Pseudophaeobacter arcticus DSM 23566: one gene and its partner. The protein of the gene in region 1 interacts with the protein of each later gene in a pairwise test. Links are inferred from orthologs where the notes say so. Each region holds a gene or a part of one and is shown on either strand. Other genes may lie near its edges.

Region 1 (5,304 bases):
CGTGGTATGAGCCGCTCAATTTGGTAGATTTGTTCACATAGCGAGCCTTCAATGGCTGCCACAATCAGGTGTTTCGCCAATTGCCAAAGCGCCGCTTTGGCAGCGCCCGAACCGCCCCCACGGGGCGGGCGCTTTGCTTCCCACCCCTCGGTTCGGACGCGATGGTTTTTCTGAATGGGTTCAAAAGCAGCACTGTCCGCCTAGCTGACATTACATGACAAAAAACATGACAAAAAAGGGCACCCATTTGGGTGCCCTTTGTGGTCTTACTAAACTGTGGTTTTACCCCAGCAGCTCTTTTACCTTGGCAACGGTGGCCTCGGCGGTGATGCCGAATTTTTCGAACAACTCACCTGCGGGCGCCGAGGCACCAAAGCGGTCCATGCCGATAAATCCGGCCTTTTTGTCCTGACCACGTTCGCCCATCAACCAGCGATCCCAGCCGCCGGCCCGCATTGCGGCCTCGATGCCGACGCGCACGGGGCCTGCGGGCAGGACCTTGCGGCGGTAGGCTTCGTCCTGGGCGGCAAACAGCTCCATGCAGGGCATGGAAACCACGCGGGTGCCGATGCCTTCGGCTTCCAGTTTGGCCTTGGCTTCCATCGCCAATGACACCTCGGACCCGGTGGCGATCAGGATGGCCTGACGCTTGCCGGTCGCCTCGGCCAGCACATAGGCGCCCTTGGCGGTGAGGTTGCTCAGCTTGTGCTCGGTGCGCAGGGTGGGCAGGTTCTGACGGGTCAGGGTCATCACCGAAGGGGTGTCCTTCTCGGTGAGGGCCACTTCCCAGGCCTCAGCTGCCTCAACCGCATCCGCAGGGCGGAACACATAGGTGTTGGGCGTGGCGCGGCAGATTGCCAGATGCTCAACCGGCTGGTGGGTTGGGCCATCTTCGCCAACGCCGATGCTGTCGTGAGTCATCACAAACACTGTCGGGATCTTCATCAGCGCCGCGAGACGCATGGCGGGGCGGGCGTAGTCGGTGAAGCAGAAGAAGGTGCCGCCATAGGCGCGGATGCCGCCGTGCAGCACCATGCCGTTCATCGCGGCGGCCATACCGTGCTCGCGGATGCCCCAATAGACGTAGCGGCCCTTGCGGTTGTCGGTGTCAAACACACCCAGATCGCCGGTTTTGGTATTGTTCGATCCAGTGAGGTCAGCCGAGCCACCCACGGTTTCGTGCATGATCGGGTTGATCACCTCCAAAGCCATTTCAGAGGCCTTGCGGGTGGCAACCTTTGGTTGCGCTTCAGACACCTGCTTTTTCAGCGCCTTGATGGTGGCCGACAGCTTTTTGGGAGCGTCCAGCGCATAGGCGCGGTTGAAACGGTCCTGTTTCTGCTGCGAGACCTCGGCAAAGCGGGCCTCCCAGGCTGCGCGTTCTGTCGCGCCACGGGCACCGATGGCTTCCCACTGGGATTTGATATCGGCGGGAACCTCAAAGGGGCCGGTTGTCCAGCCATAGGCGGCCTTGGCGGCGGCCATCTGATCCGCATCCGTGAGCGCGCCGTGGCCCTTGGAGGTGTCCTGTGCGGCATGGCCCAAAGCGATATGAGTTTTGCAGGCAATCATCGAAGGTTTCTTCGATTTCTTGGCGGCTGTCAGCGCTTCGTCGATGGCAACGGGGTCGTGGCCGTCGATCTCGATCACTTGCCAACCAGAGGCGCGGAAGCGCTGCACCTGGTTGGTGCGGTCCGAGAGCTCAACAGTGCCGTCGATGGTGATGTTGTTGTTGTCCCACAGCACAATCAGCTTGCCGAGCGAATGACGGCCAGCCAGGCCGATGGCCTCTTGGCTGATGCCTTCCATCAGGCAGCCATCGCCGGCGATGACATAGGTGTGGTGATCGACAACCTTGCGGCCATATTGGGCGCGCTGCATTTCTTCGGCCATGGCAAAGCCAACAGCGTTAGAAATCCCCTGACCCAGCGGGCCGGTGGTGGTCTCAACCGCGTCGAGCAGGAAGTTTTCCGGGTGGCCCGCTGTCAGCGCCCCCATCTGGCGGAAATTTTTGATCTGGTCCAGTGTCACCTGTTTGTCGCCGCACAGGTACAACAGGGAATAAATCAGCATCGAGCCGTGACCGGCAGAGAGGATGAAGCGGTCCCGGTCTGGCCACTGGGGGGCCGCGACATCAAACTTCAGGTGCTTTTCAAACAGCACGGTGGCGACATCGGCCATGCCGACGGGCATACCGGTGTGGCCGGAGTTGGCGGCGGCGACGGCGTCAAGGGCAAGCGCGCGAATGGCGGCGGCCTTGTTCCAATGTTCGGGGTTGGCGGTGCGCAGGGCTGTCAGATCCACTGAAGTTTTCCTTTGGGTTACCAGGCTGGTCCGCCGCTCAATAGCAGTGACAGCCCAAAGATCAAGCTTTCTGCGCCATTCCCTGCCGGGAAGGCGAAGTCATGGCTGCAAGTGCTTGAAAGCAAAGAGGGGGTGTTTTACTCCTGACTTCGTTAAGCTGTTGGCAACGCGGCTGGTGTAAAGCGATTCGCGCTGACGGCCAGCAGGTGCTGCACAGGACACAGAGGCAGGCACCAGCAGAAGTGATGAGGGGTGAGGGACAGGTATGACGCAGATCGAAGAGTTGCAGGGACGTATTCTAGCCGCCATGGAGCGGATTGGCTCGGGGGTTGAAAAGCTGGAGCAGGCCCGCGTCGAGGCCAAGGAAGAGGCCCGGGCTGCTGCGGATAATTCCGATCTGGAGCGCGCGCTGGAAGAAGAAAAAACCGCCAATTCCCAGCTTGAGGAACGGGTGAAGGTGCTGCACAGCCGTCTCAAAGAGGCAGAGCAGGCTGCACCTGCTGCTGACAATGGCGACATGGCCGCGCTGCAGGCAGAGCTGGAACTGTTGCGCAATGAGGTCGGCAATACCGATGAAAAGGATGCTTTGAAGCTGGAAATTACCCGGCTGAAAGGGGCGCTGGAAAGCGCAGGCAACGGTATGGCGGCTGAAAAGGAAGCTCTGGAAACCGAACTCACCGATCTAAAAAACGCTCACCAGCAGTTGCTGACCCAGGTCGAGGAAGCCTCTTCGGGGGACATGGCAGGCGATGTCGGGGGCGCGGTGGATCAGGCGGCGCTGGAGGCGGAAATTTCCGCGCTGAAGGCGCAGCTGACCGAGGCACAGGCGGCGGCCGCTGTGGTGCCCAAGGACCATGAGTTCCAGGCTCAGCTGGATGAGCTGCGCCTTGCCAATGATGCGTTGCACAGCACCAACGAAGCCCTGCGTGCGGCCCAGGCCAACGAACAGGCGCAGGTGAATGCGGTGCTGGCCAAGCTCGAACCGCTGTTGGCCAATGCACAAACCCTGCCAGAACAAAACCTGCCGGAAGGGGAAGAAGTCTGATGCCAGAAGTAACTATTCATATCGGTGGGCGTGGATTTGAAGTCTCCTGCCAGTTGGGCGAAGAAAGCTATCTGCATTCCGCCGCCAAGATGCTGGATGACGAAGCCCAGGTCCTGTCGGATCAGATTGGCCGGATGCCCGAGGCGCGGATGCTGTTGATGGCGGGTCTGATGCTGGCCGATAAAACCGCAGCCGTCGAGGATCGCATCAAAGAGGTGGAGGCCGAACTGGCAGAGCGCGTGGCAGAGCTGGAAGCGTTGAAAAACACGCCCGCCCCCGAGCCCGAGCGCATCGAGGTGCCTGTTGTGCCACCACAAGTGCCCGAAGCCCTGGCGGAACTGGCGGCCCGCGCCGAATCCTTGGCGCAACAGATCGAAGAAAAATCCGCAGCTGAATAGGCTTGGGCTGCATCAGGTGAACATGGGGCGATCCCGCGTGAAATCTGTGTGAACCTGGGTGATCTGGGAACGTTTCTTGCAAGCAACAAAAAGCCCCTTCCGGTATCTGCCGGAAAGGGCTTTTGTATCTGTGCAGGTCCCGGCGTGACATGGAAACTGCGGGCCGGGTGGGGGGATGTTTAGCCGTTGGCTTCGCGGATCTTGTCTGCGGCGTCCTTGTCAAAGGCGATTTTGTTATCGGCAAACAGACCGTCCAGTTCACCCGAAAGCGTCATCTCGGTGATGATGTCGCAACCGCCGACAAACTCACCCTTGATGTAGAGCTGCGGAATGGTGGGCCAGTCGGAATATTCCTTGATGCCGGCGCGGATTTCTTCGTCGGCCAGCACGTTTACATCGGTGTAATCAACGCCGATATAATTCAGCACGCCAGCCACGCGCGAGGAGAACCCGCACTGGGGCATGTCCTTGTTGCCCTTCATGAAGAGCACAACGTCATTGGCTTTTACGGTTTCGTCGATGCGGGTCTTTGCGTCGCTCATCTGTCTTTTCCTTTCGGCGGTTCCGCCTGTCGCGGTCTTGTTCGATATATGGCTCGAGTTCAAAATAAATCCAGACCGCCAGCACTGCCAGAGCAGCAATGACGATCAAGATTTTGTTCACTCAGGCGCCTTGGTGGTCAGGGCCAGGGCGTGCAACTCTCCGTTGGCGCCGTCCATTTTGCCCTTGAGCGCGGCATAGACTGCGCGCTGCTGCTGCACCCGGTTTTTGCCCCGAAAACTCTCATCCACCACCATGGCGGACATATGAACCCCATCCTGGCCTGCGACCTGGATTTCCGCATCCGGAAAGGACTGGCGCAGGAGGTCTTCGATTTCTTGAGCTTGCATTGGCATAGGGGTGATCCTTGGCTTTGGTCTTGCTTGAAACTTAGGGTGGCCTTGGGGGTAGTGCAAGCACTCAAGGCCACTGTAATCAGCACAAATAGGGCGGAGGGTGGTCAGTAATACGCGCAAAGGCGCGCTGGTTTTGCGCGCCTTTGATGAGATACAGAGCGAGTGCGGCGCGGTTTTACGCCACCGCGTCAGCAAAGCCCGCCCGGAAGACCGCTTGCAATTCAGCCAGCGGCGCCTCGGAGCCACCAATTTTGACGCTGTCGCCGGTAAATTTGCCTACGGTGGTCAGGGTGACACCTGCCTTGCCAGCTGCCAGCATCAGACCTTCGGCCTGGTCAAAGTTGCAGGCCACCAGATAGCGCGCCTGATCTTCCCCAAACAGGGTCGGGGTGTCGCCTGCGTCGATCTGGACGCCAACACCTGCTTCTTCGGCCAGCTCAAACGCCGCCAGTGCCAGACCGCCATCGCTCAGATCAGTACAGGCCTTGATCAAGCCGCGGTTGGCACGGATGAATTCCCCGTTGCGCTTTTCCGCCGCCAGATCAACCGCAGGGGCATCGCCGTCTTCGCGGTTAAACACCTCTGCCAGCAGGGCAGATTGGCCCAGATGGCCCAGGGTTTCGCCGATCAGCAGCGCAATATGACCGTCGCGGGCTTGGCC
Region 2 (4,923 bases), 810 kb from region 1 along the record:
TTGGCTTTCTCGCCCATGTGGACACCGCGCCGCAGTTCAATGCGGCAGGGGTCAAACCCCGCGTCATCAAGGGCTACAACGGCGGCGACATCAGTTTCCCGGATAATCCCGATCTGGTGCTGTCTCCACAGGACCACCCCTATCTGGCGGGCAAAGAGGGCCATGATCTGGTCACCGCCTCCGGCCTGACCCTGCTGGGCGCCGATGACAAGGCCGGCGTCGCCATCGTGATGACCCTGGCGCAGCACCTGATCGAGAACCCACATATCCCGCACGGCCCCATCCGCATCGCCTTTACCCCCGACGAAGAAATTGGGCGCGGCGTTGACGCCAGGCTGCCTGCAGATCTGGGCGTTGATTTTGCCTATACGCTGGACGGCAGTGACCTGGGTGAGATCATCTACGAGAGCTTCTCGGCGGATCGCGCCGTGGTCTCGATCAAGGGCGTCTCGATCCACCCTGGCTGGGCCAAGGAAAAGATGGTCAATGCCGCGCATCTGGCCTCCAAGATTGTGCAGACCCTGCCGCAGGCGACCATGACGCCGGAAACCACCGACGGGCGCGAGGGCTTCCTGCATGTCACCGATATGGCGGGGGGGTCGTCAGAGATGGAGATCAAGCTGATCCTGCGTGATTTTGAACGCGACGGTCTGGCGGCCAAGGGGGATCTGCTGCGCCAGGTCTGCGCCGCCGTGCAGGCCTCAGAGCCGCGCGCCGAAATCACCTGCGAGATCTATCCGCAGTATCGCAACATGCGCTACTGGCTGGAAGAGGACATGACCCCGGTTGATCTGGCGCTGGAGGCCTGCCGTGCCAATGGGATCGAACCAATCTCGGTGCCGATCCGCGGTGGCACCGATGGCTCGCGCCTGACGGAAATGGGGGTGCCGACCCCCAATATCTTCTGCGGGATGCAATGTGTTCACGGCCCCCTGGAATGGGTGTCGGTGCAGGACATGGCCGCGTCCCTGCAGGTCTGCCTGACCCTGGCGCAACTGGCGGCAGCCAAATAGCCCCCGTCGCCCCCCCCCGCTGTCCGGTTCCAGGACCGGGCAGCGGTGTCTTGCTGGAAAACCCGGCAATCTCGGCTGGAGGATCCTCTGTCAGCGAACCCAGACTTGACCCCTCGCCTGCATAGGGTAAACCTGCGCCGGAAGTCAGGAGACCGCAATGCAGGCGTTTGAGTACAAAGTTGTTCCCGCTCCCCATAAGGGCACCAAGACCAAAGGCGTCAAAACCCCCGAGGGGCGTTTTGCCAGTTCCATTGAGATCACTCTCAACCAAATGGCAGCTGAAGGCTGGGAGTACCAACGCGCAGAACTCCTGCCCTCGGATGAGCGTTCCGGCCTGACCGGATCAACCACCCATTGGCGCAATGTGCTGGTGTTTCGCCGTGCATTGGCAACAGCCGAGAGTGTGTCCGCACCCGCCCTTGCCGCAACCACCGCCCCCGCAGGCAATGCGCCAGCGGTGCAGGCACCGGTTGCCGCCCCCCCTGCCGCCGCCCCTGCGGCTGGCGTGTTAACAGCCACCGCAGGCGATCCCGAAGCGCCAGCAGGAGCAACTCCTGTTCCAGGTCAGGGAGCTGCCAGCATGCGGGCCGACGATGGGGTCGAAGAGCTGAGCCCGGTCTCTGGCATGACTGCCGCCCTGAAAGCCCGCGCCAAGTTGCACGCCGCAGACGACGAATAACCGCGCCTCCCGGCAAGGCCCCCCTTCCCTGCAAGGGCCATCCTCCCTGCAAGGGTCCAAGCCTCTTGAGCTCGGGGCACCTCTGCAGGGTCTGACAGATCAATCGCTGCCGATATCCAGTGCCAGCGCGTGAATGCGCGGCACGATGTCCCCCAGCGCCCTGTGCACTGCCCGGTGCTGCTGCACCCGGTTTTGCCCGGCAAAGGCTGCGGCGCGGATCCTCACGTTAAAGTGACTCTCACCGCTGCCATCATGGCCCGCGTGGCCAATATGGCTGTTGCTGTCATCCACAACCTCCAGTTCCGTGGGCGCAAAGGCTGCCTGCAGCCGCTGCTCCATCTCGACACGAATGCTCATATTCCGCTCATCCTCATATTTATTTCTCGCACCCCCTTCAATCTGGCGCCCCTTAGACTAAACTGCTGCCTCCGAGTCGAGTAGTTGCGTCGAGAAGGTGCACCCCATGAGTAAATCAGATCCTTTCGGTTTCGATATGTCCGTCAGCTCTGCCAAGAAGAAGAATCCGCGTGGACGTCGCAGCATGTCCGGCGCCTCGGAGACCTCTGTGCGGGTCTGCGACAAGGAGGGGTGCGAAGAGGCCGGCAAGTTCCGCGCCCCCAAGGCCCCGGATGTGTTGGATGATTATTTCTGGTTCTGCCAGGAACATGTTCGCGAATATAACAACCACTGGAATTTCTTCCAGGGCACAACCGAGGCAGAGCTGAACGCGCAGCAGTCCAAGGACAAGGTCTGGGAACGTCAGACCAAACCCATGGGCGACCCCGAAGCGCGCGCCTGGGCCCGGCTTGGCATTGAGGATCCACATCAGGTTCTTGGCGGCAATGCCACCCAGAACCCGGGCCGCTCTGCCGCCACCGGCCGCCGCCTGCCCGCCACCGAACGCCGCGCTATTGAGCTGCTGGAGGCCAAGGACGATTGGTCCAAGGCCGACATCCGCAAGTCCTACAAAAAGCTGATCAAGGTGCTGCACCCGGATATGAACGGCGGTGACCGCAGCCAGGAAGAGCAGCTGCAAGAGGTCCGCTGGGCCTGGGAGCAGATCAAGGACAGCCGCAGCTTCAAATAATGCGCTTAGGGTCAGGACCCCAGATCCCGAGTCTTGGAACAGAAAGAAAATGGGCAGCGGGAGCTGCCTATTTTTTTGTGCCCAGATATCGCTATTGGCGTCCTTCGGTTCAAATTTCGAGCCACGCATAAGGCCAGTTCCCTCTGCAACATCACGTTATTTGGCCACCCCCGACTCTGCCCCTTGCCCTTCACCGCAAGATCAGGCACCAATCCCCCGGATTGACCCCGCAATCGGCGGGAGAGGAACAAGGATCGACTGTGATGACTGACGGCATGCTGGATATGAATGCAAAACCCACCGACCCCATTTCGGTGCGCGATGTCTTTGGCATCGATACCGACATGACCATCAAGGGCTTTGCCGAAGGCTCTGACCGTGTGCCCGCGATTGATCCCACCTATAAATTCGACCCCGACACCACCATGGCCATCCTGGCCGGCTTTAGCCACAATCGCCGGGTGATGATCCAGGGCTACCACGGTACGGGCAAATCGACCCATATCGAACAGGTCGCCGCGCGTCTGAACTGGCCCTCTGTCCGGGTCAACCTCGACAGCCATATTTCCCGGATCGACCTGATCGGTAAGGACGCCATCAAGCTGCGCGACGGCAAGCAGGTGACTGAGTTCCACGAAGGCATCCTGCCCTGGGCGCTGCGCAACCCGGTTGCGATCGTGTTTGATGAATATGACGCCGGCCGCGCCGATGTGATGTTTGTAATCCAGCGGGTTCTGGAACATGACGGCAAGCTGACGCTGCTGGACCAGAACGAGATCATCACCCCAAACCCCTATTTCCGTCTGTTTGCCACCGCCAACACCGTTGGCCTCGGCGATACCACGGGGCTGTATCACGGCACCCAGCAGATCAACCAGGCCCAGATGGACCGCTGGTCGCTGGTGGCCACGCTGAACTACCTCAGCCATGATGCCGAAACCGCCATCGTGCTGTCCAAAGCCCCCCATTACAACACCGAGCCCGGCCGCAAGAGCATCGCCCAGATGGTCACTGTGGCGGATCTGACCCGCACCGCATTCATGAACGGCGATCTGTCGACCGTGATGAGCCCGCGGACCGTGATCAACTGGGCGCAAAACGCCGAGATCTTCCGCGATGTGGGCTATGCTTTCCGTCTGTCGTTCCTGAACAAATGTGACGAGCTGGAGCGCCAGACCGTCGCCGAGTTCTACCAGCGCTGCTTTGACGAAGAGCTGCCCGAAAGCGCCGCCAGCGTTTCACTGGGCTGATTTGTGACGTGCCGCCCGGCCGCAAGGCCGGGCAGCGCCCGTCCCGTCCCCCACGGGGCGGGCGCTTCGCTTCCTCCCCGCCGGGTCGGGCGCCGCCCTTTTCGCTGCCGCTCGACTGGACTTTCCCAAAAAGAGGGAGGATGCTCATCAGGGACAAGGTGCGACCATGAGAAAACAAAACGACAATCCTGCTGATCCGTTCAAAAAGGCCCTGGCCGAGGCCACCAAGGTCATGGCCGATGATCCGGAGCTGAGCGTTTCCTATACCGTCGACCCTTCGGGGGTGTCCGGCGACAATATGCGCCTGCCGCAGGTTAGCCGCCGCATGACCCGCGAGGAGGTGCTGCTGGCCCGTGGCACCGCGGATGCCCTGGCCCTGCGCCGCAAGTTCCATGACGATGCCACCCATGCCAAATACACCCCCCAGGGGGAAATGGCGCGTGATCTCTATGAGGCGATGGAAACCGCCCGCTGCGAGGCCATGGGGGCGCGGCATATGCCGGGGACGGCCAGCAATATCGACGTCAAGATCCGCAATGACGCCATCCGGCGCGGCTATGACCAGATGAAAAGCTCATCCGAGGCGCCGCTGGCGGCCTCGGCGGGCTATCTGGTGCGCCATCTGGCCACGGGCCGCCCGCTGCCCCAGGGCGCCGACAATGTGATGGAGCTGTGGCGCGGGTTTATCGAATCCCAGGCCGGGGAGACGCTGGAAGATCTCGACAGCAAGATCGCTGATCAGTCGGAATTTGCCAAATTTGCCCGCAAGATCATCGCTGACTTGGGCTATGGTGATCAGCTGGGCGATGACCCGGATGAGCTGGACGACAACCAGGACGACGAGGCCGAAGACAACGCCGAAGAGCAGCCCGATCCTGACAGCACCGGCGAAGA

The links. The genes of interacting proteins can lie anywhere in the genome.
Region 2: the proteins of grxD (region 1) and ARCT_RS0108565 interact in binary tests that used the Escherichia coli proteins (3 or more experiments, as listed by UniProt). The link is inferred for Pseudophaeobacter arcticus DSM 23566 from one-to-one orthologs.

The regions. Positions count from the first base shown.
Region 1 is NZ_KI421507.1:1,779,271-1,784,574, reverse strand. Bases 2,609-5,304 are described here. They hold grxD (Grx4 family monothiol glutaredoxin), read right to left. Parts: upstream 4,290-5,304; coding sequence 3,927-4,289; downstream 2,609-3,926. Other genes in these bases: purL (phosphoribosylformylglycinamidine synthase subunit PurL), read right to left, coding at 4,819-5,304; ARCT_RS0112560 (BolA family protein), read right to left, coding at 4,407-4,643; ARCT_RS0112570 (cell division protein ZapA), read left to right, coding at 3,349-3,747; ARCT_RS0112575 (hypothetical protein), read left to right, coding at 2,609-3,349. In the rest of the region: tkt (transketolase), read right to left, coding at 283-2,304; more of ARCT_RS0112575, read left to right, coding at 2,570-2,608. UniProt on the Escherichia coli protein: Monothiol glutaredoxin involved in the biogenesis of iron-sulfur clusters.
Region 2 is NZ_KI421507.1:972,604-977,526, reverse strand. What follows is about bases 421-3,352. They hold ARCT_RS0108565 (BolA family protein), read right to left. Parts: upstream 2,050-3,352; coding sequence 1,792-2,049; downstream 421-1,791. Other genes in these bases: cobS (cobaltochelatase subunit CobS), read left to right, coding at 3,043-3,352; ARCT_RS0108560 (DnaJ domain-containing protein), read left to right, coding at 2,156-2,779; ARCT_RS0108570 (DUF4177 domain-containing protein), read left to right, coding at 1,171-1,692; pepT (peptidase T), read left to right, coding at 421-1,013. Also shown: more of pepT, read left to right, coding at 1-420; more of cobS, read left to right, coding at 3,353-4,029; cobaltochelatase subunit CobT, read left to right, coding at 4,196-4,923. UniProt on the Escherichia coli protein: Transcriptional regulator that plays an important role in general stress response. Has many effects on cell morphology, cell growth and cell division. Acts by regulating the transcription of many genes, including dacA (PBP-5), dacC (PBP-6), ampC and mreB.